Regions from separate parts of the Pseudodesulfovibrio thermohalotolerans genome, predicted to be linked through region 4. Evidence: predicted binding sites of a transcription regulator. Region 4 holds the regulator's gene; each other region holds the start of a gene.

Region 1 (7,330 bases), 1.2 Mb from region 4:
CCTCTTCCATGGCCATGATCAGTTCGGTCAGGTCCAGGGAATCGGCACCCAGGTCTTCGACAAAAGCGGCAGTCTCGACGACTTCGTCTTCGGACACGCCAAGCTGATCCACGATGATCTCTTTCACTTTCGCTGCTACGTTGGACATAATTTCCTCCACTACCAAATGAGTTTTTTGCTTGATTACATGTACATGCCGCCGTTCACGCCCAGCACCTGGCCGGTGATGTACCCGGCTCCGGGGCCAGCCAGAAAGGAGACGGCGGCTGCGATATCCTCGGACTGCCCGAGGGTTTTTAATGGAATTTGTTCGAGCATGGCCTCAATCACCTTTTCGGGCAGGGCCGCGGTCATGTCGGTCTGAATGAAACCGGGGGCCACGGCGTTGACCGTGATATTGCGGCCCGCCAGCTCGCGAGCGGCGGACTTGGTGAGCCCGATGAGGCCCGCCTTGGCGGCCGAGTAGTTGGCCTGTCCGGCGTTGCCCATCTGGCCGACCACGGAGGTGATGTTGACAATGCGGCCCGAACGCTGCTTGCCCATGATCTTGGACGCCTCCCGAAGGAAGACGAAGCAGCCGGTGAGATTGATCTGGAGGACCTTGTCCCAGTCCTCGTCCTTCATGCGCATCATCAGGCCGTCGCGGGTGATGCCCGCGTTGTTGACCAGGGCCTGGAGTTGGACCTTGCCCTTGATCTCGTCCTTGAAGAATGCGGCCACGGCATCGCGGTCGCCGGAGTCGAGCTGGAAGGCGCGGGCCTTTCCGCCCGCTGCTTCGATGGACTTGACGACCTCGTCGGCGGCCTCGGGGCGGCTGACATAGGTGAGATAGACCTCGAATCCGTCTGCGGCAAGCCGCTCGGAAACGGTGCGCCCGATGCCTCGGGAACCGCCCGTAACCAGGGCTACTTTGGGAAGATCGCTCATCAAAAACCCTCGTGTCGTTCTCTTGTGGTCAGGACCCCATATACCAATTGGTCAAGGACTGCAAACCGGTCCCCGGAATCGTAACCTGAAAGTTTATTCCCCATTTGTCCGCAAAATGCAAACAAACAGGCGTTTAAAAAAAACTAGAACCGGATCAGGGCCGCGCCCCAGGTGAACCCGCCGCCGAAGGCGGGGATGAGGACCAGATTTCCGGGCTTGATGAACCCGGTGTGCACGGCCTCGGCCAGGGCCACGGGGATGGCCGCCGCAGAGGTGTTTCCATACTTGTGGATATTGGAAAAGACGCGTTCCTCGGGGATATTGAACCGGCGGCCGACCGCGTCGATGATGCGGTAGTTCGCCTGGTGCGGAAGGAGCACGTCCACGTCGGCCTTGCTCAGTCCGTTGCGTTCGAGGATGGCCTCGGAAATCTCGGTCATGCTGCGCACGGCGTGCTTGAAGACCTCGCGTCCCTGAAACTCGACGAAATACTCGGGCCCGATGGCCTCGCCCAGCTTGTAGGAGTAAGCGGAGCCGCCGCCGTTGACCGTGAGCAGGTCGCCCAGCGATCCGTCAGCCGCGAGCTTGATGTCCAGCACCTCGGGACCGTCGCCGGGCTGTCCGGCGGTCATCACCGCCGCGCCCGAAGCGTCGCCGAACAGGACGCAGGTGGACCTGTCCTCCCAGTTCATGCGCCGGGAGAGAATCTCGCTGGCGACGACCAGAATCTTGGCGTCGGGTTCCAGGCAAAGATAGCCGCGCGCGGTCTGCAAGGCGTAGAGGAAGCCGGAGCACGCCGCCTGGACGTCCAGGCACATCTGCCCGATGATCCCGAACTTCTCCTGCAGTCGGCAGGCGGCGGACGGAATCATGGAGTCCGGGGTGAAGGTGGCGCAGACGATGTGCGTCAGTTCGGAGGGATCGATGCCCGCCTCGGCCAGCGCCTTCTTGGAGGCTTCGTAGGCCATGTCGGACGTGGCCTCACCCTCGGCGGCGAGGTGCCTTTGCTTGATCCCGGTGCGAGAGGTGATCCACTCGTCCGTGGTGTCGACTATTTTTTCAAGATCGGCGTTGGTCAAAACCTTTTCAGGGGCGTACAGGCCAAAGCCGCGAAGGATGGAATTGATCATGGAATCGGTGTTTATGCCAACGGTATGGCGCGGTCAAGCTGCGCAAGATTTTTCACATCCCGCGGAACGCGGGGTGTGTCAGGCAGCGTTTCTGTCGGGCTTGGCCGCCAAATCCTTGTGGGCGGCCAGGCCGTCCGCCAGATGGCCATGCACATTGTTGCGCACGCTGGTGGCGGCCATGCGAATGCAGTTGGTTATGGCCAACTCATTGGACTTGCCATGCGCGACGATGACGATGTCACGCAGGCCGAGCAGGGGGGCTCCGCCGTATTCGGCGTAATCGACAAGCTTCTTAAACCTCTTGAAGGCGCCGAAGGAAAGCAGCGTGCCGAGCATGGACAGCCAGCTCGACTTAAGCTCGTCCTTGAGAATTCGGCTCAAGGAGCGGGCCAGTCCCTCGGAAAGCTTCAGAGCGACGTTGCCGACAAAGCCGTCGCAAACCACGACATCCACCTCGCCGGTGAAGATATCGCGCCCCTCGACGTTGCCGATGAACCGCATCTGCGAACGCTTGAGCAGGTCGAAGGCATCGCGCACGACGGCATTGCCCTTGCCCTCCTCCTCGCCGATGGACAAAATGCCCACGGACGGGTCCTTGACGCCCAGGACGTGCCGGGCCAGGACGTCGGCCATAAGGCCGAACTGGAGGAGATGCTGGGGCTTGGAGTCGACGTTGGCGCCAACGTCGATGAGCACCACGGGGTTCTTCTCAGTGGGCATGATACCGGCCAAGGCAGGACGCTGCACGCCCGGAATACGCCCCAGGATGAACATGCCGCAGGCCACGGTGGCGCCGGAATGTCCGGCCGAGACCACGCCGTGAGCCTTTCCTTCCTTGACCAGGCGGCAGGCCACCTGGATGGAAGAATCCTTTTTGCGCCTGAGCGCGTCGGCGGGCTTGTCATCCATCTCGACCACCTGGGAGGCGTGGACAACGTCTATGTCCAGCCCCTTGGTATCGAGCTTGCCGAGCTCGGCTCGGACGCGCTCGCCGTCTCCGACAAGCACGACGGCAATACCCTCGCGCGCGGCGGCCACCGCAGCGGGCACGACAACGCCGGGCCCGAAATCTCCCCCCATGGCGTCCACGGCAATGCGCGGCGCCGGGATTCCCACGCTGCTAGGCATCTTCGCCGTCAATGACCTGACGGCCCTTGTAGGAGCCGCAGACAGAGCAGGCGCGATGAGGCAGAGTGGGCTCACCGCACTCGCAGTAAATGACGTTGGGAGCGGCAACCTTATCGTGAGCGCGGCGCATACCCTTGCGGGACTTGGACGTTTTCTTCTTGGGGACAGCCATGATATATACCTCGTATTGATTTGTTCTCAACCGAATGCCGCGAAGCCGAAGCTCCGGGCAAGGGCGTTACTTTATCTTCAAGTTGCGGAAAACCGCAAGCCTTTCGTCACCCTCTTCCCGCTCGCAAGCGCACTCGCCGGTATTGAGGTTGACGCCGCATCCGGGACAGACGCCCTTGCAGGACTCCCCGCACAGGGGTTTGAACGGCAGGGCCAGGGCGAATTCCTCCCAGAGGATCGCGCCCATGTCGAGCTGAAGCTGACCATTATCCAGGCGCACCCGGGGATCGCCTTCACCCTCGTCGCCATCGGGCAACTGCTCGAAGGCATCGAAGTTCACGTCGATTCCGTATTCGAAATGTTCGGCGCAACGGTCGCAGGCCAGCATGACGGCACCATTGAGAGTACCGCGTACCAGCGCCCCGTCGTCGGACTGGGGCAAAACGGAATACTCGGCCACAAGGTCGCGGCCCGGACGGATGTCCAATTTAAACGCACGCCACGCATCGCGCCAGAAATTCTGGTCGTCGAAGGTGAAGTTCCCGCCCTCCGCGGCAATGTCGCTGATAGTCAGCCAGTATTCAACCATGTCGCACTCCGTCTTCGGCCCGGCTCCACGGCCGGACAACCGGTGCTTCCTATATGGTAATAAAATCCCATGTCAAGAAAAAAACCCTTGCCATTTGCTTCAGGGCTCGGTAAGGATTCTCTCCCGCTGCCCGGAGAAGCTACCAGAACCAGGCGGCCTTGCAAGTACGAAAACGAATTATTTCCTTAGAATACATTAGGAGGTCGCAATGTCTCAGGTTTGCGATATTTGTGGAAAGGGTCCCCAGACCGGCAACAATGTCAGCCATTCCCACATCAAGACCAAGCGCCGCTTCATGCCCAACCTGCAGAAGGTTCGTCATCAGCTGGAGTCCGGCCAGGTCGTCAGCATCAAGGCCTGCACCCGCTGCATCCGCAATGGCGCAGTGGTCAAGCCCGTGGCTAGCAAGAAGCCCGAAGCCTAACGTGCAGCACATTTCGATGGCAAGAAGTTGCCGCCGAAACTTTTTTTCGGCGGCAACTTTTTTGCGTCCATCGTCCTGCTGTCCTTATTCCTCTCTCCCCTCCCCCTTGTGCAACCTTGTGTAGCCTCTGCACGCAAGGGTCTGCACATCTGCACCATTCCTCCCACTGTCCCCTAACGGCAATATGCCGAAATAGCTGACAAATCAGTTTGGCACAGTCCATGCTTTCTTCCAAGCAAACAAGCTCTGGAGAAATCATGGAATTTTTGACTTCACTCGGAACCTGGTGTTCCGGCCCGGGATTCCGATTCGGCGAAGGGCCCGGCGGTTGGTTCGGCTCAATGAGCTTCCTCCACGGGGGTATAGTCCAATTCCTGGTGCTGGGGCTGATAATATATATCCTGGTGCGACTATTCCACAAACCCGCCATGCCTCCGGAATCCGCAACGCCGGAGGAAATCCTCAAACGCCGCTATGCTTCCGGCGAGATTGATACGAGCAAGTTTCTCGCCATGAAGGACAAACTGCGCAACGGCTAACGGAGCACCACCCCGAACGAAGGCCCCCGCCGGAATCTTTCCGACGGGGGCCTTTCAGTCAATTTCCATCCGACGCGGCGGGCTACAGCTCGACCGCCCTTCTGATTCGGGCCAGCGTCTGTTCCTTGCCGAGCACGATCATGGTCTCGAACAGGCCGGGCGACTGGGTCTTGCCGGTGATGGCCACACGGATGGGCTGAGCCACGACCTTGAACTTGATGTCCTTTTCCTCGATGAACTGGCGGTGCAGTTCCTCCAGGGCCTGTTCGGTAAACTCATCGAGGCCTTCCATGCGATCGGCGATCTCCGCGAGCAGGGGTTTGGTCTCATCGGTCAGGAATTTCTTCACCGCTTTCTCGTCGTAGGGCAGGAACGAGGCGTCCACGATAAACGGGTGGGCCTGCTCCAGCATGTCGAGCAGGGACTTGGCCCGGGGCTGCAACAGCGGCGCGATGCGGGCGAACTGCTCGCGGGTCACGGACTTGGCCTCTTCCTCGCCCACCTCGCGGGCCAGGAAGTCGCAGAGCATCCCGGCCAGACGGTCCGGGTCGGCCTTCTGCATGTACTGGCCATTGACCCATTCGAACTTGGTCAGGTCAAAGACCGACGGGGAATTGCCCAGGCCGTCGGTGGAGAAAAACTCGATCATCTCGTCCATGGAAAACAGCTCCTGATCGCCATGGGACCACCCCAGCCGGGCCAGGTAGTTGGTCACGGCCTCGGGCAGGTAGCCCATCTTCTCGTATTCCATGACCGACAGCGCGCCGTGGCGCTTGGAAAGCTTTTTCTTGTCCGGGCCGAGGATCATAGGCACATGACCGAATTCCGGCACGTCCCACCCCATGGCGCGATAGATGAGGATCTGTCGCGGGGTGTTGTTCACGTGGTCGTCGCCGCGCAGCACATGATTCACGCCCATGTCGTGATCGTCCACCACCACGGCCAGGTTGTAGGTGGGGGTTCCGTCCGTACGGCGCAGGATCATGTCGTCCATCTCGGAATTCTCCACCGAGATGAACCCCTTGACCATATCCTTGTAGCCGGTGGCGCCCTCCTGCGGGGTCTTGAGACGGACCACGCCCGAGGTCAGCCCTTTTTCACGGCAGGTGCCGTCGTACTTGGGCTTGCGGCCTTCCCGCATGGCCTTCTCGCGCATGGCGTCCACGTCCTCCTTGCTGCACTGACAGTAATAGGCGTGGCCCGAGGCCAGAAGCTGGTCGATGACCTCGTTGTGCCGCTCGGAACGGGCGGACTGAAAGACTATCTCGCCGTCGTGCTCAAGCCCGAGCCAGCGCATGGAGTCGATGATGGCGTCCGTGGCCTCCTGGGTGGACCGCTCACGGTCCGTGTCTTCGATGCGCAAACGGAACTCCCCGCCCATGGACCGGGCAAGAAGCCAGGAAAACAGTGCGGTGCGGGCACCGCCGATATGCAGAAACCCGGTCGGGCTCGGCGCGAAACGGGAAACAACTTTGGTCATGAGAATGCCTCCGGCGGCTCGGAAGCCTGTTGAAAAAGGTTTCCGAGAATCTCCAAAACTTTTTTACCGCCGCTTCGCGGTAGGTGCGAACGCGGCGGATGTTCTTAGTATGTAATATGTCGAATGCCGCCCTCCGCCCCATTTACCCGCCCTCCCCCTTATGCGGCGACGCATCAAATGGGGAAGAAAGGGAAAAAACAGGGTCCGGGGGAGGCTTCTTCCGCTATACGGCTTCGACGCCCTTTACTTCGGGGATTTCCTTGAGAAGAATCCGTTCGATGCCGTTCTTGAGGGTCATCTGGGACATGGGGCAGCCTTTGCAGGCTCCTGTCAGGCGGACCTTGACGATACCGGAGTCGGTGATATCCACCAGCTCCACATCGCCGCCGTCGCCCTGCAGCATGGGCCGGATCTTGTCCAGCACGTCCTCAACTTTTTCACGCATGGCAAAACCTCCGTTGATTCGGGTTCGGTCGGAACATCTACGGCCTGCCGCGCGAGTTGTCAAACACGGCGCGCGAAAGGCAGAAGTTCCAGACGGGTCGGATAGCCCTTTGCGAAGGCGGTTTACCTATCCAGAAGAATGGAGAACGCCTCTTCCAATTCCTCGTCCAGGTCCTCGACCATCTCGTCCATCTGTTCAGGCGTGAAGTTCATGGAGGCCCACGCCTCCGGGGACGGCGGCTGAACAAAGAACTCTCCGCTGGAGCCGACGCCCAGGCCGGTGGCGAGGGTCTCGGCGCAGTGCACCAGAAGCGGCTCGGCTTCCTTGTGCCCGGGCTTGGGATGATGGTGTTCAAGCACCGCAGAGACCAGGACGTAAGGGAAGTTCCACTTGCGCAGGAGCATTCCGCCCAGGGTGGCGTGGTCGAACCCGAGCAAAGTCTTTTCCTCGGCGAACAGCACGGCGTCCTTGGCACGGGCATGGGCGTGGACGGCCGT
Region 2 (7,330 bases), 880 kb from region 4:
CGACAGCGAAACGGCCATGGCCGTGCTGGTCATTCCCATGGTGGACGCCGACACCGCGGGCGTGCTCTACACCCGCGACCCGGATTGCCGGGGGCGGGACGCCATGGGCGTGTACGGTGTGCGCGGGCTGGGTCATGGACTGGTGGACGGCTCCACCTCTCCGGACAAGGCCGTGCTCACTCGCCATGTGGACCCGCGCCTGGACGCGGACTGTACCCCGGACACGGGCGGTCTGCCCTCCGAGGATTCCCTGGTCCGTCTGGGCAAGCTGGCCATGCGCCTGGAAGAGTCCTTCGGCAGGCCCCAGGATATCGAATGGGCCGAGGACGTCACCGGCGAGCTTTACATTTTGCAGACCCGCCCCTTGCAGGAGGAGCGCGAGGAAGCCCAGGCAGCCAAGGAAATTCTGCCCGTGTCGGCCCGGCCCATCGCCGAAGGGCTGGAGCGGGCCTCCACCGGGGCGGGCTGCGGAACCGTTTATTTCGCCTCCACTGGCGAGCGCATCGCCCAGATTCCCGAGGGGGCCGTGGTGGTCACGCCCAGCCTGAAACCGTCTCTTCTGACCTTCATCGGCAAGATGAACGGCGTTATTTCGTCCACGGGCAGCCGGGCCAGTCATTTCGCCTCCGTGGCTCGCGAATCGGGAGTGCCCGTGGTCGTGGGCGACGTCAAGGCGAAGCTCGAACCGGGCCAGCTCGTGACTGTGGACGGCACGGGCGGAGCACTCTACGACGGCTGCGTTGAGGCCATCATGACCCGCGCCCGCAACGGTCAGCAGGTTTCGCAGAGGGTGGTGGAGCAATATGCAAGGGTCGCGCCTCTGACCGTCAAGCTCAATCTGACCGACCCCCAGGCGGAGGATTTCACGCCCACGGGCTGCAAATCCCTGCACGACGTTGTCCGTTTCTGCCACGAAAAGGCCGTGAACGAGATGTTCTCTGTCATGGACAAGAAGGGACGGGGCATGAATGCGGCCAAGCGGCTGGAGACCAGCCTGCCTCTGGTCATGTACATCCTGGACTTGGGCGGCGGTTTTTTCGCCAACGCGGGCGAGGGCAAGACCATTTCGCCCCAGGACATCAAGTGCGGCCCCATGTGGGCCTTGTGGTACGGCCTTTCCGACGAGCGGGTTCGGTGGCCTTCGCGTCTGACGGCCATGGACTGGGAAGAGTTCGACAAGGTTTCGGGCGGCATCTTCAGCTTTGATTCCAAGCTGTTGGCGAGCTACGGGCTTATCTCCGAAGATTACCTGCATCTCATGGTCCGCTTCGGCTACCACTTCTCCGTGGTGGACGCCATCTGCGGGCCGGAACAAGGTTCCAACTACATCAATTTCCGTTTCAAGGGCGGCGGGGCCGGGTTCGACCAGCGGCTGCTCCGGCTGGAGTTCATCCGCCGGGTTCTGGACCGCTACGGGTTCGAGACCACGACGCGCGGCGACATGATCGACGCCAAGTGCGCCCGGTTGCCGGAAAACGACATCAGGCGGCTGCTTATGCGCCTGGGCTATCTCATGGCAGTGACCCGGCTCATGGACATGCGCATGGAAACCGAGGAACAGGTGGACGCCGAGGTCGAACGGTTCGTCAAGGATGCGGAGTCTCGCGATGGCTGAAAAGACGCTTGCCTATAAGGTTACCTGGGTAACGGACCAGCTCGGCGTGGGCAACGCGCCCATGAGCTATCCCCAGCTTGAAGCCATCCGTGCGCAGGGGGTGGACGCCATCCTCAATCTGTGCGGCGAGTTCTGCGATCTTCACGACATCGAGAAGGGCGCGGGATTCGAGGTGCACTATCTGCCCCTGGAGGACGAGGAGGCGCCCGGCCTCATCGAGTTGGAAAAAACTCTGGAGTGGCTGGACGAGGCCATCTATCTGGGCAAGAAGGTGCTTATCCACTGCCGCCACGGCATCGGCCGGACCGGCACGGTTCTCAATGCCTACCTGCTTCGGCGGGGGCTGGGCCACAAGCTTGCGGGCAAGGCGCTCAAAAAACTCAAGAGCAAGCCCGCCAACTTCGTCCAGTGGCGGACCATCCGCAAGTATGGCAAGCAGTCGGGGCAGCTTACCGTGCGCGAGCCGTCCCTGGAGTTCAAGCGGCTGGTGGATCTTTCGCCCTTTTTCAACGATTATATGGAGTTGGTGCAGCGAGTGGACGAGAGCGGTCAGACCACCGACGGCCTCGCCTGTGGCCTGGATCACAGCCAGTGCTGTTCTACTCCGGTTTCCCTGACCTTGGCCGAGGCCGTGTACATTTCCCACCGCATCAACCAGAAGCTGTCCGGCGAGGAACGTCTCCTGGTCATCGAGCGCGCTGTCGCCACGGCTCAGGCCGAGCGCCGGACGGTCAGCGATCTCGACGCGGAGGGGGGCGGGAAATACTGCCTGTCCGAGGCCGGATCGGTCTGCCCCCTGCTTTTGGACGACAAGTGCCTGCTATTCGAACACCGTCCCATCCAGTGCCGCGCCTTCGGGCTGGACCAGCATGATGCCGGAGGATTGTGGGAGACCCTCATCACTCCCGCGCTGGCCAAGATATCTTCCGAGATATGGTTCGCCTACACCGGAGCCATGGTGTCCGGCGACATGCCGTATTTCGCCTTGCCGGACGTGGTCTCCGGAAAGTTCGTGGAAACCGTTTTCCGGTTCATGATGCGCCAGGGACTGGAATAGGTCCTACACCGAACAGCGCAGTCCGGTGAACATGTCGGGCAACTGCGGCAGGAACGGTTCGGCGAAAAACACATATCCCTTTCCCTTGAGGATCGTGGCCGGTCTGTCCGGCCTGATCGCGATGCGCACCTCGTCCCCGTCGAATTCCACTCGCATGGGGACTACTTCCTGTTCGGCTTCACTGCACAGGCTCTCTCTGTATTGCGGGACGTGGCGGTGCGTGCGCCCGTCCGGGTGGACCGCGATGAGACCGCTCAGGGTGGTGCTCAGGCGGCAGACCTTTCCTTCGTCATTAAAAGCCAGCGAATTGGCGTCCCCGTTCACGCCCACGGCATCGGGGTCGTATGCGGTCATTTCCCCGGCCGGGGTGGGCACGGCGACGGGTTTAGCCGGTTCCAGAGAGCGCACCCGGCCGTCGCGGGTGAAGCTTACGCCGATGCGCGCCACGACAGGCCCCGCCGGGGTGGGGACCGACACGGTTTCCCCGGGCCACAGGGTCAGGCTGCGCAGGCTCTGGTCATCGTAAAAGCCCGCGCTTAGTATCCGGACGCGGATCACGCCCATGGGCGTGGTCAGCGTGATCGGCACGGACAACCCGGCTTCGTCGTCCTGGCTCCAATAGCCCGAAAGCTTGCCGTTCAGCGGAAATATGCGGTTGAGGGAGCCGTTTTCATGAAAGGAGACCAGTTCGGCGGGGATGTCGCCCGCCGAGGTGGCGATGACGGTTTGTTCTTCCAGGGGAACGGACTTGATCCCGCCCGAGGCGTGGTACTCAACGGGCATGATTTCCCGTTTCCGCAAGTCGTCGGCCGTGTGCTGGGGAATCAGTTCACCGTACTGCGTGGATATGGTCCGCATGAAAACCTCTCTTGGCGTTTTGAAAATCGGCGTCGCGTCGGGATGTCCGGCGGGCGGTGCCCCGGGGCGGCGCGGCGCGTCCGGCGGCGTTGCACCGTCCGATGACGAGCAGAGCCGCGTAGCTGACGATCAGCAGGGCCAGGGAGAGCAGGCCCGCCTGGCCGTATTCCAATGCCTCGGAGTGCTCGAAGATGGCTATGGAAGCTACCTTGGTGCGGCCGGGAATGGAGCCGCCGAGCATCAGCGCCACCCCGAATTCCCCCACGGTGTGCGCGAAGATCAGCGCGGCCGAGGCCGTGACCCCGCCCACGGCGTTGGGCAGAATCACGTGGCGGAAAGTCTGCAAGCCGGTCATGCCCGAAGAGCGCGCCGCCTCGATGATGCCCGGGTCGATTTTTTCGAAGGCCGCGCGCATGGGCAGCACGCCGAAGGGCAGGCTGTAGGCCAGGGAGCCGAGGACCAGCCCTGTGAAGGAGAAGGGCAGGGGAAAGCCGAAGGCGGCTTCCCAGGCCGCTCCAAAGGGGGATTTCGGACTCATGACCATGAGCAGGCCGAAGCCGAGCACCGTGGGCGGCAGAACCATGGGCAGGTTGCACGCCGCCTCAATGTACCGCTTGCAAGGGGCGTTGGACGCGGCCAGCCAGTAGGCCAGAGGCATACACAGGGCGAGCAGGACAGGGGTGACCGCAAGGGCCAGTTTGCCGGTGACCAGGAGCGAGGAGACGTCCATGGCCTTGCCTATGGGGCCGCGACGCGCGCGGGTGCCTCGGACGGGGTTGCGGGCCGGGGCGCATCACCGGTGGCGGCGGTGCCGGACAGGACGCAGAGCCACAGACAGATGAAAAGCAGCTTCCTGAGCATGGAGCCTCCTAGTTTTTGACGAGTTCGGTCAGTTCCCCGCAGGTCAGGGGGCGTTCCAGCTCCCAGGCCAGTTTCCTTACTTCGCGGACAAGGGCCGCGAGACCCTGTTCCGGAAGGTCGAGGCCGTGGTCGGCGAGGGCGCGGGCCACTGCCGCTCGCCCACTTTTGCCGCCAACCGCGACCATCCGGTTCGCGCTGATGCGACTTGGATCGAACGGCTCGAAAAGACCGGGCGACTTGCTGAGGGCGTGCGCGTGCAGGCCGGACTCGCAAGCGAAAATGTCCTTGCCCGCGATCGCCTTGGTTCGGGGAATCGGTACCCCGGCAGCTTCAGAAACGAAATGGCAGAGTCCGCGAAGGTTTTGAACATCATACGCATGGCTTTCCTCCTTGATTGCCAGATAAGCGGCCAGCTCCTCTGTGGCCGCGATGCCCGACCGTTCGCCGATGCCGAGCAGGCTGGCGTCGGCGAAATGCGCTCCGGCGGACAGCGCGGAAACGGCGTTGCCCGTGGCCATGCCGAAGTCGTCGTGGCAATGCACGGCCAGGTCGATTTCAAGTTTGCTCCTGAAAGCGGCGACGAGTTCCATGGTTCCTGATGGGGAGAGCAGCCCGAGTGAGTCGGACAGGCGGATGCGGGACGCGCCCACGTCTTGCGCCAGACCAGCCGCCTTGAGGGCGAAGTCCCGGTCTGCCCTGGACACGTCCTCCAACCCCACGGACACATAGCCGATGCCCATGAGACGGGCCGCGAGCACGGTGCGGGCCAGGCGTTCCAGAAGCCCCTCGCGGTCGGTCTTGAGCCGTTCCCCTATGTGCAGGTCGGAAACCGGGACACCGATGTTGATGCGTTCGATCCCCAGTCTCGCGGCAGTACGGATGTCTGTTTCGCGGCAGGGCGACCAGACGGACAGGGCGGTGCGGCCGCGCCGATTTTTCGTCCTGCCCAGGAGTTCGTCCAGCCCTTCCTGTCCGACCCAGCCGAGCTCGATCTCCTCCACGCCGACGGCCAGCAGGCCGGATATGATCCGTTCCCTGGCCTCCATGGAAAAGTAGGCCCCGAAAAGCTGCGCTCCTTCCCTGAGTGTGGTGTCGATCAACATGTGCTTCGTCCTTGTGGATGGTTGCCGGTGATGATTCCTCTTCAGCATGAACGGTGCCAAATTGGGTGGATTCTATAACACGCTGTAATTAAAGGCATAATTCTTTTACAAAAAAAGGATGGATCAGCCTACGTTTTTGTAGGTTCCTACAGTTCTGTCTGGTCAAGTGGTCGCAACCTACATTTTTCGTAGGTAGCGTTTTTACCGATGCCTTTCATATTTCTCCTTATATGACAGCGTGTTGTTTGTAGTTGCGTAAATTGGCACGACCTTTGCCAAATGAGGCCATCGACGCAAACAAAACCCTGGAGGAGAAACCATGAGGAAAGTAGCTATTTACGGAAAGGGCGGCATCGGCAAGTCCACCACCACCCAGAACACGGTCGCCGGATTGGCGGAAATGGGCCGCAAGGTCATGGTCGTGGGCTGTGACCCCAAGGCCGACTCCACCCGTCTGCTACTCGGTGGTCTGGCTCAGAAGTCCGTTCTGGATACCCTTCGCGAGGAAGGCGAGGACGTGGAACTCGAAGATATCCGCAAGCCCGGCTTCGGCGGTACCTGGTGTGTGGAATCCGGTGGCCCCGAGCCCGGTGTGGGCTGTGCGGGACGCGGCATCATCACTTCCATCAACATGCTGGAGTCCCTCGGGGCCTACGAGGAGTCGGAAGGGCTGGACTACGCCTTCTACGACGTCCTCGGCGACGTTGTTTGCGGCGGCTTCGCTATGCCCATCCGCGACGGCAAGGCCCAGGAAATCTACATCGTCTGCTCCGGCGAGATGATGGCCATGTACGCGGCCAACAATATCTGCAAGGGCATCATGAAGTACGCTGAATCCGGCGGCGTCCGTCTGGGCGGGCTCATCTGCAACTCCCGTAACACGGACCGCGAGGCCGATCTGATTACCGAACTTGCCTCCAAGCTTGGCACCCAGATGATCTACTTCGTTCCCCGCGACAACGACGTGCAGCGCGCCGAAATCAACCGCAAGACCGTTATCGAATGGGACGGCGACGTTCCTCAGGCCAACGAGTACCGCGGTTTGGCCAAAGCCATCGACGAAAACGAGATGTTCGTTATTCCGACCCCGCTCGAGATCGAAGACCTGGAAAAGCTGCTCATGGACTACGGCATCATGGAAGCCGCCTAGTTCTCCCGAACATTTCGCCCGGTCGGCGGCCCCGGCAGGCGCGGAATTCGAAAGAATTCCGTGCCTACAGGGGAAAACCAACCTCGAAATATGGCGGATGTAATACCGAAAAACGATCAAAGTCAGTAATTACGAAGAGATAGGAGAGAGCAAAAATGATGATCATGGTACGAGCGATTGTGCGGCCCGAGAAATCGGATGAGGTCCTGGCCGCCCTGATGGACAATGGTTTTCCCGCAGTCACCAAATACTCCGTGGCCGGTCGCGGCAAGCAGCGCGGCATCAAGATCGGCGAAGTCACCTACGACGAGATTCCCAAAACCATGCTCATGTGCGTGGTCAAGGCGGCGGACAAGGATTTCGTGGTCAACACCATAATGGACGCCGCCCGTTCCGGTGCCAAGGGAGCTTTTGGCGACGGCAAGATTTTCGTTTCGGACGTCGAAGACGTCTACACCATCAGTTCCGGCGTCAACGAGACCGCCGCCGAGGAGGCCGCGTAATGAAGGAAGTCATCGCAGTCGTGCGCATGAACATGATGAACCAGACCAAGGCCGCCTTGAACGAGGCCGGAGTGGACGCCTACTTCGCCCACGCCGCGGAAGGCCGGGGCAAGGGGTTCGTCAACGCCGCCGTCGTCGAGGGCGCGGAGAGCGGCTACGAGGAAGCCGCCGCCGTGCTCGGTG
Region 3 (7,330 bases), 570 kb from region 4:
TCACCGACGTCTGGACCTCGGTGGGACTGGTGGCCGGGCTGGCCGTAATCATCGTCATGCCGGAATGGAAACTCCTGGACCCGATCATCGCCATAATCATGGCCGTGAACATCGTCTTCACGGGCGTAAACCTGCTCAAACGGTCCGTGGGCGGACTCATGGACGATTCCCTGCCCGACGAGGAACTCCAGCTCATCGCCAAGGCCATCCACAGCTACGCGGGCGACGAGTCCACCTTTCACGGGCTGCGCACGCGCAAATCCGGCCCCAGACGATTCATCGACTTCCATCTGGTTGTGCCCGGCTCCATGAGCGTGCACGATTCCCACGAGCTATGCGAGTTGATTGAGGAGCTGATCCACTCCAAATTGCCCAAAGCCGAAGTGACCATCCATGTGGAGCCGCTGGAAAGCGAAACCTCCTACGACGGCCATCAGGTGGGCGGCGAATGCGCGGCTTCCCTCGGCGGCCCGTGCATGGGTGTCGAGCGCGCCAAGAAAAAAGACTAGTTCACCTGCTTATCCCAGGGAAGATTGTCGAGAATGGCCTCGACCACCGGTTCCAGCGTGGGCCGGTCCACAGCCACCGCGGGAATGCCTTCGGGGTAGATGTTGCGCATGGTTTCCCGTCCTTCCTCGTCCAGCTTGTCCCACTTGTTCAGGACCAGGATGGACGGAATGGAGGAAAGGTCCATCTCGTCGAGAATGGCGCGAACCGCCTCGACCTGCTCTTCCACCTCGGGATGGGAGGCATCGCACACCTGCACCAGCAGATCGGCGGAATCCAACTCCTCCAAGGTGGCCTGGAACGCTTCCTTGAGGTCCGGCGGCAACCGGCGGATGAACCCGACGGTATCGGTCAGGACCACCTCGCGCTCCTCGGGAAAACGGATGCGGCGGCTTGTCGGGTCCAGGGTGGCGAAGAGCTTGTCCTCGGCCAGGACCTTGGACTGGGTCAAGGTGTTGAGCAGGGTCGACTTGCCCGCGTTGGTGTAGCCCACCAGGGAAACGATGGGCAGCCCGGCCTTGGCACGCCGTTCACGAGTCTGTGAACGATGCCTGCGGACCTGCTTCAGTTCGGCCTTGAGCCGGGTGAGCCGGTCGTTGGCCCTGCGGCGGTCGATCTCAAGCTTGGTTTCACCGGGCCCGCGCCCGCCGATGCCGCCCATGAGCCGGGACATGGCCCGGTTCTTACCCACCAGTCGCGGCAGGGTGTACTTGAGCTGGGCCATCTCCACCTGGAGCTTGCCCGACTTGGACGTGGCGTGCTGGGCGAAAATATCAAGAATAAGCTGAGTGCGGTCCAGGATCTTGCGCTCTGTGATCTCGGCCAGGTTGCGCATCTGGGTGGGCGAAAGCTCCTGATCGAAAATGATGATGGAGGCATTGGCCTGCAAGGCGCGGACTTCGAGCTCGGCCAGTTTGCCCTTGCCCATGATGAACTTGGGATTGCGCTTGCGCACCCGCTGGATCATGGTCCCGGCGGACACGATCCCGGCGGTGTCGGCCAGCTCGGCCAACTCGTCCAGGGAAAGCTCCTGCATCGGACGCGGGGTCTCGTCCACGCTGACCAGCAGAGCGCGATTCTCGTCCGTCCCGGTGCCCCGTCCGTCCGCCTGGCGGCCGAACTCGTCCTCAAGGGCGGTTGTGACGGCTCCGAGATCGTGTTCAAAGCGGTCCCAGCGCACGGGCGACAGCAGCTCGTAACTCTTCTCGTCGGGATTGGGCGGCAGCAGATGGGCGGCCTCCACGGAAACAGGCGCTCCCTCGCGCACGGTCAACACGGCCACGGAATCAAGCCGCAGGAAGACCATGTCCATGAGGTCCTCCTGGCTCAGGCTTTCGCCGGCCAGATGGGTATGCAGCAGCCGCAGGCCGCGCAGACGGCCGGAGCTCATACGGGCGCGCGGGAGTTCCGGAATGAAGATGGCGCGGTTGTCGCCCACCAGGACCATCTCGACTTTGCCCTGCCGGTCGATGAGCAATCCGATCTGACGGCCCGTTTCGCTCGACAGCTCGGCCAGTTCGCGGCCCTGCTCGGTGGTGTAGATCCCGGAAGTCGGGAACTGACGCTGATACAGCCGTGACAGCCGTTTGATATGGTTGGGCTTCAACCCTTGCAGGTTGCCCTTCGGTTTCTGGGCGATGACTACGCTCCCTGTTTGGCGGAATACTCGACTTCGGCCGAACGCCGAAGCTCTTCCCTTTTTACGATTAAGGGAGCGGAAGCCGGATAGCCGGCAAACTGCGCCGGTCCGGCCTCCGCCCCCTGAACCGCGGGTTGATTATGCACCCTCTTCCGCCGCGCGGCAATCCCCCTGACGCCGCGCGGCGGGGCGAAAACAACGTCTAGGCGTCGTTCTCGCTCAGGTACTTCGTAATCATGGCGTCGTACTCGCTGGTAAGCCTGAAGGTCAGGGTGGCCATCTCCTTACGGAAGGCGAGTGTCAGGCCGCCGTGCTCCTCGATCTCTTTCCGTACAGTCTCGTAGTACTTGGGATCGGGGACCACGCAGATGGAGTGGAAGTTCTTGGCGGTGGCCCGAAGCATGGTGGGACCGCCGATGTCGATCTGCTCAACCGCGGCCTTGAGGTCCAGGCCCTTGGCCACGGCGTCGGCGAAATTGTACAGATTGACGCAAACCAGATCGAACGGCTCGATGCCGAAGTCGCGCAGGGTTTCCATATGCGCCTCGTCATCCTTGTCGGCAAGGATGCCGCCGTGGATGTGCGGGTGCAGGGTCTTGACCCGGCCGCCCAGGATCTCGGGGAAATCGGTGACGTCGGACACCGAGGTGACGGGCAGACCGGCACCCTGCAGCATCTTCTTGGTGCCGCCGGTGGACACCAGCTCGCACCCCTGCTCAACCAGGAACTCGCCGAATTCGGCAAGACCGGTCTTGTCGGTCACTGAAAGGATAGCTCTCTTAACAGGCAACAGATTCATCGCAAACCTCACTTGATGTTTTGTGAGCCTGTGCCAGATTTGTTGCCCAAAGGCAAGGCGCGGAAGGCCACGGTTTCCGGCGAAAAACGGCCCATTACGCCGGTGTTTTTCCACAGGTGTTCAAAAAACATTGGTCCGCGATACCGAAAACTGCAAAAAAACCGAAAAACAACAGCTCGCGTCACAAGAAGATGAAAGACCGTTAAACATTCAACGGCCTGTCATTCCAGGAAAACGGAAAATAGCCGCAAGCAGGCAGCTTCAAAATGTGGGAAACAGGGCAACGGACCGATCTCGGAGAGAGCGGCCGCCAAACACGAAAAGACAAAAAGACCGATGCGGACACCCCGGGCGGAAAAATGTCCGTCATGCGGCCGACGGAGGCCTCAACGACAGAAAGGCTGACCCCCCGCCCCGCGGCAACAGGCTGCGGGGCGGGAAATCAACGGGAGGGGAGACCGTTGTCAGGACCGGATCTGTTCGAGCATTTCCTTGGCGGCATTGTGCTCGGGATCCTTTTCGAGGATGATCTCAAGCTGCTTGGCGGCCGCTTCGGTCTGCCCGGCGCAGACAAGGCATCCGGCCAGGGAGTAGCGCACTTCATGCTTGGCCGGGTCGATTTCAAGATAATTTTCGAGATGCGGGATGATCTCGCCGAGGCGGTTCAGCTCATGTCCGAGCCGGATCAGGCTGAACAGAGCGACCATGTTCTCGGGATTCATGCCGATGGCCTCGACAAACAGAGTGAAGGCTTCTTCCTTGTCGCCGTTCTCCATGCGAATGAGGCCGATCCCGGAAAGACTCTTATCCGAAGGCTCGATCTTGTGGGCCTTCCTGTACATGATCTCGGCATCGTTCAGATCGCCGCGCTGGACAGCGACGGTAGCCAGGCCGAGATACGGGTCGGGATGGACGCCGTTGGAGCCGACGGCCTTCTTGTAATACTCCTCGGCTTTGTCCAGCTCACCCATGAACAGGTAGCATTCGCCGAGTTCCTTGTTGATTTCGTAATCCAGATGACCACTCATAGTTCCCCTCCATTTCTCCTTTTCCCGGAGGGCCGGGCTGAAAAAAAATCCTTGGCCGATTCGGCCGAAATCGATCTAGCAATCAATGTGCCAAGAACCGGCAATCCAGTTCACGCCCATCGTAACAAAGGCAGCGTAACAATCTGTATTTATTTATATTCCAAGCAAACATCCAGGCATCCTGCGTAGCCTGGCACCTCCCTCGCGACGGACCAAAGGGAAGAATCTACCCGTGTTGCCGCCTAAAAAACGCGCCAAATTCCGACCCCCTGTCCGCAACTCTGACGCGCCGTCTTCCTTTTTTTAGCAATATCCAATAATCCCTGTTCCTTATCTGTTTGGAACGGGAGTTGCTTAGTCTTATGCGTTCCCGCCGGAAAATCATGCCTCCGCGGGACCGCAACGCCTACGCGAATGCAGGAGGATCAAGAAATGCGAGGACTTTTCGAGCACCAGCTCAACTTGACGGCGAAGGTCATGGACCTGCGCCTGGAACGTCAAAATATCGTCACGGGCAACATCGCCAACGTGAACACACCGGGCTACCGGGCCCGCCGCCTCGAATTCGAAGGCCGCCTGCAGGCCGCACTGAACCAGAACGCCCTGGGAAAACTCACCCGCACAGAGCAGTCGCATCTTCCCGCGACCTTTGATCCCGACGGCTTCAAGGGCGAGGGGTTGGACGATTTCCGGGCGCGCGAGGTCCACGGCATGGACCACGTGAATCTGGATAAGGAGATGGCCACGAACGCCAAGAACACCATGATGTACAACGCCTTGGCCTCGGTCATCAAAAAGAGTTTCGACGGCATGAACAAGGTCATTCAGGAAGGGAGCAAGTAAATGGATATCATGACAGCCCTGGACATAGGCGCATCCGGCCTCACGGCCCAGCGGGCGCAGCTCAACGTCATTTCCATGAACATGGCGAACATTCGGACCACCAAGACGGCCGAAGGCGGGCCGTACCAGCGTAAATCGGTCTCCTTCGAGGCCACCCCGGTATACTCGCCCTTCGACCAGGCCATGCAGGACCAACTCAACCGCAACCTGGAAGGCGTCAAGGTTCTGGGAGTGACCGCCGACCAGCGGCCCTTCAAGCAGGTCTACGAGCCCGATCACCCCGACGCCAACGACCAGGGCTACGTGTTCTACCCGGACATCAACGTGGTCGAGGAAATGGCCAACATGATGCAGGCCATGCGCGGATACGAGGCAAACGTCCAGACGATCCAGGCGGCCAAACAAATGTTTCAAAAAGCCCTCGTCATCGGACAGGGCTAGGGAAAAGGAGATAGCAAATGGTCGTCAAGAGCGTCGCCATCAACGCATACCAGAACGCCATGGACATCCGCCGCCGCACGGTGGACTCCACGGTCTCCGAAAGTCTCAAAAAGCCCCAGGAACCAGTCCGGAGCTTCAACGACACCCTCAAGACCTCTCTCGTCAAGGTCAACGACCTGCAAAGCGAGAAGAAGGTCATGATCGAGGAATTCGCGTCCGGCAAGAGCCAGAACGTGCATGAGCTGATGATCGCCATGCAGAAGGCGGGCATGGCCATGCAGATGACCGGTGCCGTCCGCAGCAAGGTCATGTCGGCGTACAAGGAAATCATGCAGATGCCGTTCTAGGCGTCGCCGCAACCCGTAGCAACACAGCCAACGCAAGCTGGAGAATAGAAGATGCCTCCGTTCGTCGCCGAATACTGGTCCAAAGCACAGGGTCTCTGGGCAGACCGCACCGCGTCACAACGAATCCTCATCGGCGGATTGGCCGCCGCAGTGATCGTTTCCTTCGCGCTGATGATCTACTGGATGAACAAACCCGACTACAGGGTCCTGATGACCAACCTCTACCCCGAGGACGCGTCCAGGATCGTGGCCATGCTCCAGGGCCAGAAGGAAAGCTACAAGCTTGAGGACAACGGCCGGACCATCAAGGTCCCGGCGGACAGGGTGTACGAGCTCAGGCTCAAGGTGGCGGGCGAAGGCAACCTGCACGGCCAGGGCATCGGCTTCGAAATCTTCGACGAGGTGCAGATCGGCCAGACCGACTTCGTCCAGCACGTCAACTACCAGCGCGCTCTACAAGGCGAGCTGGCCCGCACCATCACGGAATTTCCCCTCGTCGACAAGGCCAGGGTGCACCTGGTCATCCCGCAGAAGTCCCTGTTCATCGAGGACCAGATAGCGCCCTCGGCGTCCATCGTCCTGCAACTCAAGGGCGACGGCAAGCTCGAACCCGACGAGGTCACGGGCATCGTTAATCTGGTGTCCATGGCCGTGGAAGGCCTTGAGCCCAAGAACATCACGGTCACGGACATGAAGGGCCATCCCCTGTATACCCCGGAGGACGAGACCTCCGGCCTGGCCATGTCCAACGCCCAGCTCCTGTACAAGGCGGATGTGGAAGGCAAGCTGCAACGCCGCATTCTCGAACTTCTCGGCCCCGCCGTCGGTCCCGACAAGGTCATCGCCCGCGTCAACGCCGACCTTGATTTCAGCCAGCGCACCGTGCGCAAGGAGACCTACGACCCTGACGGCTCCGTGGTCCGCTCCGAGACCCGCAACGAGGAAACCACCCAGGGCGCGGCCTCGCTGGCCGGCGGCGAACCCGACGTCAACTTCCGGGGCGACGGCTTCACCGGGACCCAGACCACCCAGGACTCCACCCGCGAGTCCAGGACCACCAACTTCGAGATAAACAGGCAGGAAGAAAATATTATTACCCCGGTCGGGGAATTGAAACGTCTGACCGTTGCGGTTATCGTCGACGGGACGTGGGAGACGGACGCCGACGGCAACGCCGTCTACGCGCCCCGCTCCGCCGAGGAAATCAATCGCATCCGCACCCTGATCGAGAACGCGGTGGGCTTCGACTCCCAGCGCGGCGACACCATCGAGGTGAGCAACATCTCCTTCGGCGAACCGCAGTTGGCCGACGGCGACTCCCTCATGCGGACCATGCTGGAATACGCCCAGCGGCTGGGCAAGCCGTTCCTCAACGGCCTGCTGATCTTCCTCTTCCTCATCCTGGTCGTGCGGCCGGTGGTCATGGCCCTGATCCGGCCCCGCGTCGCCGAACAGGAAATCGAGGAAATGGCCGGACTGCCCGGCACCGAGCGCCTCGCCCTCGAAGAGGAAGAAATGGACGAGGAAGCCCTGGACACGTCCAGACGGCTCGAAAATGCCAAGAACCACGCGATTCAACTGTCCGACGAGAATATCGATCAGGCGGTCCACCTGCTCAAGACCTGGCTCACCCAGGAGGCATAAGAAATGGCAGATTTTACCGGCCCCCAGAAAACGGCCATCGTGCTCCTCGCCCTGGGCGAGAAGTTCACGGCGGAGGTATTCA
Region 4 (7,330 bases):
GCCACCCATTCGGTGCAGCTTCCCGGCGGATTGGGTGGCGCATCGGGCGGACAGCGGGAATATGTGTCCGTTCTGGCCTCGGCTGCCGTTGCCGCGGGTGCGGATGGCGTGTTCATGGAAGTTCATCCAGCCCCGGACAAGGCGTTGTGCGATGGTCCCAACAGCCTGCCGCTTGCCGAGGTGGAAAGCCTTCTGAAAAGACTTTTGGCCTTGTGGGAGATCAATCGTGGCTGACGCGACCGCGCTCGCGCGGAAGATCAGGCTGCTGGTGCTCGACGTTGACGGCGTGCTCACCGACGGCGGCCTTTACTATGGCGAAGATGGCCTGCTTATGAAACGATTTAACGTGCAGGACGGTCTCGGCATCAAGATGGCCCAGGCCGTCGGCCTTGAGATCGGGGTCATCACCGGGTTGAACCAGGCCCCCGTGGAGAATCGCGTCCGGGAACTGGGCATCAAGTTCTACTACGCAGGCCACCACCACAAACTCCCTCTGTTTGAGGAAATATGTGAAAAAGCCGGGGTCGATCCGAGCGAGGCCGCCTTCATGGGCGACGATTGGATTGATTTGGCCGTTATGAAACGCGCGGGGCTGGCCCTTTGCGTGCCCAACGCCGTGCCCGAGGTGGCCGAGGCCGCCGACTGGATGTCCACCCGCAAAGGCGGGGAGGGCGCGGTTCGCGAGGCTGTCACCTTCATCATTGAAGCCCGGGGCCTCAAGGAAAAAGCCCTCAATTACTGGGTGGACTAGATGAAAGGCCGTCCGGCTCTGATTCTTCTCGTCATATTCGCTTTGGGGCTGCTTTTAGGCGTGGGCGTCAACGAACTCTTTCTTTCCGATCCTATTCTGGAGCCGAAGGAAGACGTTGAGCGCGCCCCCATATCCCGTGAGGCCATGTTCGCCGACGCCGATATTTCGGCTGAGGACATCGAATTGGTGCAGGGCAAGCAGGGAAGTCTGAATTGGAAGCTCCTGGCCAAAAGCGCGAAGTACAATCAGGAACTCGGTATCATTGCCGTGAATTTCCCGCAGCTCACCGCGTTTTTCGGCGATGACCGCCAAGAGGTCTATGTGCAGTCGGAGCGTGGCGAGGTGGATCAGGAGAATGACAACCTCACACTGTACGACAGGGTCAGCGGCCGCTTCGGCGATTTGGCCTTGGATGCCCAGCAGCTTGATTATGTGGGGGCGATAGGTAAGGTGTACCTCAAAGGCGGCGTCTCGTTGCGCCGTTCCGACATGATCGTCCAGGCCAAGGCCCTGGAGATCGATCTTGTCACGAGACAACTGGTGGCCGCAGGTGGCGTGGAAGCGTTGCTGGCCCCCGAGGGACTGGTTGGAAGTCCTTTGCAAGACGACAAGGAATAAGACGTTGCTGAATACGGTTCGCCAAACGGTTATTTTGCTGATGCTGGTTGTGCTCCTGATTCCGGCCGGGGCGATGGCCCAGGACTGGGGCGAGGTGTCCGAGGCTACGGTCAACCTCAACGTTCGCAAGGAACCCGCTCCGGGCTCGGCTCATGTGGTCACGCTGACCAAAGGGCAGCGGGTGAGGACCGACTTTCCGCAAAACGGCTGGGTGGCAGTATTCGAACTCGATGAAAAGGAACGCGACCTGTCCAAAGCCATCGGGTATGCCAACGCCAAATATTTCAAAACAGTACAGGTGAAGAAGGCCGAACCCACGCCGGCCGCCGCTCCGCAACAGGATTCCGGCGAAGGCGAGGTCAAGGCGCCCGTGGCCGAGACTCCGCCGCCCGCATCCGTTCCGGTGAGTGTCGATCCGAGCCGTGCGCCGGTAAAGATCACCTCCGACCGCATGACCTATGACGAGGCGGGCAAGGTCATTTCCTTCGAAGGCAACGTTGTCGCGGTCCACGGCGAACTGACCCTTTGGGCCGACAAACTTTCGGCCTACCTTTTGGCTGACGGACAGAGGAAATTCTCGGCCGACAGCGTTGAGCGAATCGTTGCCGAGGGCAGTGTTCGAGCCAAGAAGGGCAACACCGAGGGAACCTGCGGCAGACTGACCTATCTGGTCGGCCCGCAGCTTCTCAAGATGGAACAGAATCCCAAGTTGCAGGACGGCCCCAATTCCCTGACGGGCGAAGTCATCAATTTCCATATCAAGGACGACCGGTCGGAGGTCATAGGCGGCGAGCAGCGCGTCAAGGCCATCTTCATGACCCCCGGCAACATGAAGGTGCAATAGCCATGGGCGAAGGTCTGCGCGCAACCAACCTGTCCAAGCGGTACGGCCAGAAAGAGGTCGTGCATGGCATCAACATCGAGCTCAACTCCCGGGAAGTCGTCGGCCTGCTTGGCCCGAACGGCGCGGGAAAGACCACGACGTTCTACATGCTTGTGGGCATCGTGCAGCCCAATACCGGGGTGGTCACCCTGGATGGGCAGGAGCTTACGGACAAACCGCTGCACGAACGCGCCCGGCTTGGGGTAAGTTATCTGCCGCAGGAAAGCTCCATCTTCAAGAAGCTGACCGTGCGCCAGAATTTGGAGATCATTCTCGAACAGACCTCCATGACTTCCAAGGAGCAGCGGGCGAGGGCGGATGAATTGCTTGAGATGTTCACCATCACCAAGCTGGCGGATCAGGCGGCCATGTTTTTGTCCGGCGGTGAGCGGCGCAGGCTGGAGATTGCCAGGGCGCTTATTCTCGACCCGCAGTTCATTCTTCTTGATGAGCCATTCGCGGGTATCGACCCCATCGCGGTCATCGACATCCAGGAAATCATCTCCGTACTCAAGTCCATGGAGATCGGTATTCTCATTTCCGACCACAACGTTCGGGAAACTTTGAATATTTGTGACAGAGCCTATCTCGTTTACGAAGGTACGGTCATTCTTGAAGGGGCTCCGACCGATATCGTGAAGTCCAGCCGAGCCCGGCAGATTTATCTGGGCGAAGATTTCCGGCTCTGATTCACCGCCCACATCTTTTTTTAGCTTTCTCGATTTACACTGTACCCAAAGGTTGGTACACTTTTTTCATACCATAATATATTCGATTGATTGCGAATAGAAACAGGATGTTATCACAATGGTGTTGCATCCTTTAATTCGTTGTGGCATAGTTCAACCGAAAGAAATGGCAAGCCGAGCAAAAAAAATTTCTTTATCCGGCAGCCGATAAACGCAACCCTAAGCGAGTGACGAATCATGGGATTGGAACTTCGACAACAGCTCAAGCTCTCACAGCAACTGGTCATGACGCCCCAGTTGCAGCAGGCCATCAAGCTGCTGCAACTCTCCCGTCTTGAACTGTTGGAGACGGTGCAGCAGGAATTGTTGGAGAATCCTTTCCTGGATGAGACCGAAACCGAAACCGAGGTATCGGACAAGTCCGAGGTTCTGACCGAGTCTCAGGCCGAAGAGGAACTGGTCCGCAATGCGGATTGGGAGAACTATCTCGGCGAATTTTCCTCCACCTCCAAGCAGGCGTTGTCCCGCGACCTGGAAGTGCCTGAGGAGGGCGTTTCCTTTGAGGCGCGGTTGGCTTCCAAGCCGTCCCTGGAAGGCCATCTCAATTGGCAGATGCGGCTTTCCAGTTTCAGCGAAAGCGAGCTTGCGATTGGTGATGTCATCCTCGGCAATCTTGATTCCAACGGCTATCTCCAGGCTTCCATGGAAGAGTTGACCGCCATGGTTCAGGCTTCCGAGGAGGAGATTGAGAGCGTACTCACTCGCATTCAGCATCTCGATCCCGTCGGGGTGGGCGCGCGCACTCCGCAGGAGTGTCTTCTGGTTCAGATGGAGGTTCTTGATTACGACGACCCGATCCTGGTGTCCCTCGTGCAGGACCATCTGGAAGATCTGGAAAAGAACCGCTACAAGCCCCTTGCCCGCAAGTTCAAGATTTCCATGGAAGAGCTCAAGGAGTATTTGGATCTTCTCCAGACCCTGGACCCCATGCCGGGCGCCAATTTTTCCAGCACTGAGCCGCACTATGTCAGCCCTGATGTCTTCGTCTACAAATACGGGGAAGATTTTGTCATCATTCTTAATGAAGATGGGATGCCCCGTTTGCAGATGAACACCTTCTACATGGACTCCATGAAGGGGGCGGCCGACAAGGAAAAGGAATACTTTCAGGAAAAGATGCGCTCCGCCGCGTGGTTGATGAAAAGTCTGTACCAGCGGCAGCGAACCTTGTATAAAGTAGTTGAAAGTATTGTCGGTTTTCAAAGAGCCTTTTTCGAGGAAGGCGTAACAAAGCTCAAACCCCTGATCCTCAAGGAGGTGGCTGAGGATATAGAGATGCACGAGTCCACCGTGAGCCGGATCACTACCAGCAAGTATGTTTCGACTCCTCATGGAATTTTCGAGTTGAAGTTCTTCTTCAACTCGGCCCTGGACCTCAATGACGGTTCCCAGGTGGGTTCGGAGAGCGTCAAGGCGCTCATCAAGCAAATGATCTCGGAAGAAGACACGAAGAAACCGCTCAGTGACGAGAGAATCGGCGAAATCCTCCAGGAAAAGCTGGAAGTGAATATCGCCAGGCGCACGGTCGCCAAATACCGCTCGGCCATGGGCATTCCTTCTTCTTCCAAACGCAAGCAGTATTTCTAGATTCTGCTTGCCGCAAACGCAACCAGGAGGCAGCGTATGAACATCAGCTTCACTTTCAAGAATTTCGAGCCTTCCGATCACCTCAAGGGGTACGCGGAAAAGCGTTTTGAAAAGGTAGCGAAATACGTTTCCGATGCGGAAGCAGATCTCCAGGTCAATTTGTTGGTCGACAAGTTCCGCCACAAGGCGGATGTGATCCTGAACTCGGATCGCATTCATATCTCGGCCTACGAAGATTCTGAAGATATGTATTCGACCATCGACATGGTCCTGGACAAGCTGGAAGCCCAGCTCCGCAAGATGCGGGAAAAGATGAAGAACCGCCCCAGACAGGCGCGTCCCAATAAAATGGCGCAGATGAACTACCTGTCCTTCGAGGAAGGCGGCGGTGCAGCTCCAACCATCGTTGGCTCCGACGCATACGAGCCCAAGCCCATGTCCGTGGACGAGGCCGCCATGCAGTTGGATGCCCTTGAAAATGAGTTCCTGGTGTTTCGCAATTCGGAGACCGAAGGCGTTAACGTCATATACAAGAGAAAAAACGGCGATTACGGACTGATCGACCCCGGTAACTAAGCATGAAACTCAGTGATTATCTGGCGAAGGAGCTGATCCTTCCCGAATTGCAGTCCGAGAACAAGTCGGACGTATTGCATGAACTAGTCGCCCCCTTGGGCGAACAATATCCAGAGATGGACACGGACCTGGCGGTCCGTGTCCTTCTCGATCGAGAAAGACTCGGATCCACCGGGATCGGCGATGGCATCGCCATTCCGCACGGCAAGCTTGAGGACTTGGAGAAGGTCATCGTTGTCGTGGGCCGCAGCCTGAAAGGCGTGGAGTTCGAGGCGCTCGATCACAGCCCCTGCAACATTTTCTTCCTGGTGCTCGCGCCGGAACAGGTGGCGGGTATGCATCTGCGCGTTCTGGCTCAGATATCCCGTCTTCTCAAGGACGAGGAATTCCGCAAGGCTTTCCTCACGGCTGAAGATACTGAGGCTCTCTGGACTCTCCTCAAAAGCGTCTAAACCGATGGGTGTGCACCGATGACGTCGAACAATTCCTTTCCCGTGGTCATCGTTACCGGACTCTCGGGTTCCGGCAAGAGTACGGCTCTTCGGGTTTTCGAAGACCTCGGCTTCTTTTGTATCGACGGCCTGCCGTCCGAAATGTCGCCCAAGCTGGCTGACCTTATTCTCAAGTTCGATACCAAGTATCGGGGGCTTGCGCTAGGCATGGACCTGCGCCAGCTCGAATTTGTGGACGGATGGGCTCAGGCGCTGGAAGGTTTTCGAGAACTCGGCATCACCCCGCAGGTCCTTTTCCTTGAGGCAAAGATGGCTGAGCTGGTCCGTCGTTACGCCACGACCCGTCGGCCGCATCCGCTGGAGTATGGCAATCTCGGGTTGGAACAGGCTTTGGAGAAGGAGAAACAGCTTCTTGAGTTGGTGCGTTCCCAGGCCGCTTTGGTTCTGGATACCACGGACTATTCGATCCATGATTTGCGCCGGGTCATTCAAACAAAATGGTCGGCCCTTGAGGACGTGGGCATGGGTATGCGGGTGCATATCATCACCTTCGGCTTCAAGTACGGCGTGCCCTCCGAGGCGGATTTGGTCTTTGACCTACGTTTTCTGCCCAACCCCTATTTCGACAAATCGTTGCGTCCCATGTCCGGGATGGACAAGGCCGTATCCGATTATGTCCTCAACAACCCCGCCGGAAGTGGTTTCATCAAGCGGTTTCATGAATTCCTGCTTTATATCCTTCCCCTTTATGCAGATGAAGGGCGCTACAGGATAACCCTGGCGCTGGGGTGCACCGGAGGCCGGCATCGGTCGGTATCCGTTGCCGAGTCGGTACTGGCGACACTCAAGGAAAAAGGCTATACAGTATCGATTGAACATCGACACATGGAACTCGGATAGACATGGTTGCAAAAACTGGAAAAAAGGACGGAGTGATCGGCGTGGTACTGGTCACGCACGGTACCTTCGGCGAAAGCTTGCTTCAGGCGGCGGAGATGGTCATGGGTCCTCAGGTAAATTGCCTGGCCGTGGGCATTGACGTGCAGAAGGGTGTGGACGAGGCTCTGGAGGGCGTGCGAAAGGCTATCCAGTCCCTGGAACAGGGAAAGGGTGTCCTGGCTCTTACCGATTTGTTCGGCGGTTCTCCCACGACCATGTCCCTTTCTCTTATGAAAGCGGAAAATGTCGAGGTCATCACCGGTGTCAACCTGCCCATGCTTGTGGCGGCCCTGCAGGGGCGGACCATGAAACTGCACGATCTAGCCGAACAGGCCATGGTCGCGGGACAGCAGGGGATCAAGGTCGCCGGAGCGATGCTGCGTAAAAAAGCAAAGAAGTAGGAATGAAGCCGTGACTCTCGTTCGTATCGACAATCGCTTGATTCACGGCCAGATCATCGAGACGTGGCTGCCGTATACCGGGGCCAGGACCGTCATCGTTGCCAACGATGAGCTGGCCCATGACATTCTGCAGCAGGAGATCATGTCTTTGGCTATTCCCCAGGCGGTGAAAAGTTCCTTCATCACCGTGGAGGAAGTGCCTGAAGCCGTTACCAAGCTGAGTTCCAATTCCGGCGAATACGCCGCCATCATCCTTTTTTCCAACTGTTCCGATGCGCGCCGCGCCTTCGATTCGGGGTTCGGTTTTCATGTGCTCAACATCGGAAACGTTCACTACAGCCCGGGCAAACGGCAGATTTCGCCGAGCGTGGCCT

Evidence for each region. The regulator sigma-54, encoded in region 4, starts transcription at its own class of promoters, with help from an activator protein. The targets are predictions, from matches to a motif close to CTGGCACGGNNNNTGCTT.
Region 1: the regulator sigma-54 is predicted to act here: its motif matches at 4,579-4,596, upstream of LF599_RS15250 (SHOCT domain-containing protein).
Region 2: the regulator sigma-54 is predicted to act here: its motif matches at 5,755-5,772, upstream of nifH (nitrogenase iron protein).
Region 3: the regulator sigma-54 is predicted to act here: its motif matches at 4,312-4,329, upstream of flgB (flagellar basal body rod protein FlgB).

The regions. Positions count from the first base shown of each region.
Region 1 is NZ_CP120635.1:3,244,034-3,251,363, forward strand. It holds gene LF599_RS15215 (acyl carrier protein) at 1-148, opposite strand, end outside; gene fabG (3-oxoacyl-[acyl-carrier-protein] reductase) at 184-927, opposite strand; gene LF599_RS15225 (beta-ketoacyl-ACP synthase III) at 1,071-2,057, opposite strand; gene plsX (phosphate acyltransferase PlsX) at 2,136-3,185, opposite strand; gene rpmF (50S ribosomal protein L32) at 3,178-3,357, opposite strand; gene LF599_RS15240 (DUF177 domain-containing protein) at 3,424-3,945, opposite strand; gene rpmB (50S ribosomal protein L28) at 4,154-4,369, shown strand; gene LF599_RS15250 (SHOCT domain-containing protein) at 4,627-4,908, shown strand; gene gltX (glutamate--tRNA ligase) at 4,991-6,388, opposite strand; gene LF599_RS15260 (NifU family protein) at 6,612-6,833, opposite strand; gene LF599_RS15265 (HDOD domain-containing protein) at 6,956-7,330, opposite strand, start outside.
Region 2 is NZ_CP120635.1:2,951,373-2,958,702, reverse strand. It holds gene LF599_RS13870 (PEP/pyruvate-binding domain-containing protein) at 1-1,615, shown strand, start outside; gene LF599_RS13865 (protein-tyrosine phosphatase family protein) at 1,608-2,672, shown strand; gene LF599_RS13860 (hypothetical protein) at 2,676-3,530, opposite strand; gene modB (molybdate ABC transporter permease subunit) at 3,502-4,260, opposite strand; gene LF599_RS13850 (LeuA family protein) at 4,400-5,494, opposite strand; gene nifH (nitrogenase iron protein) at 5,814-6,644, shown strand; gene LF599_RS13840 (P-II family nitrogen regulator) at 6,800-7,147, shown strand; gene LF599_RS13835 (P-II family nitrogen regulator) at 7,147-7,330, shown strand, end outside.
Region 3 is NZ_CP120635.1:2,639,907-2,647,236, forward strand. It holds gene LF599_RS12510 (cation diffusion facilitator family transporter) at 1-509, shown strand, start outside; gene hflX (GTPase HflX) at 506-2,113, opposite strand; gene LF599_RS12520 (IMP cyclohydrolase) at 2,349-2,945, opposite strand; gene LF599_RS12525 (tetratricopeptide repeat protein) at 3,410-3,973, opposite strand; gene flgB (flagellar basal body rod protein FlgB) at 4,406-4,816, shown strand; gene flgC (flagellar basal body rod protein FlgC) at 4,817-5,257, shown strand; gene fliE (flagellar hook-basal body complex protein FliE) at 5,275-5,604, shown strand; gene fliF (flagellar basal-body MS-ring/collar protein FliF) at 5,656-7,248, shown strand; gene fliG (flagellar motor switch protein FliG) at 7,252-7,330, shown strand, end outside.
Region 4 is NZ_CP120635.1:2,068,606-2,075,935, reverse strand. It holds gene kdsA (3-deoxy-8-phosphooctulonate synthase) at 1-234, shown strand, start outside; gene LF599_RS09870 (KdsC family phosphatase) at 227-751, shown strand; gene lptC (LPS export ABC transporter periplasmic protein LptC) at 752-1,369, shown strand; gene lptA (lipopolysaccharide transport periplasmic protein LptA) at 1,410-2,213, shown strand; gene lptB (LPS export ABC transporter ATP-binding protein) at 2,216-2,941, shown strand; gene rpoN (RNA polymerase factor sigma-54) at 3,179-4,588, shown strand; gene hpf (ribosome hibernation-promoting factor, HPF/YfiA family) at 4,625-5,164, shown strand; gene LF599_RS09840 (PTS sugar transporter subunit IIA) at 5,167-5,616, shown strand; gene rapZ (RNase adapter RapZ) at 5,635-6,516, shown strand; gene LF599_RS09830 (PTS sugar transporter subunit IIA) at 6,519-6,956, shown strand; gene LF599_RS09825 (PTS sugar transporter subunit IIB) at 6,967-7,330, shown strand, end outside.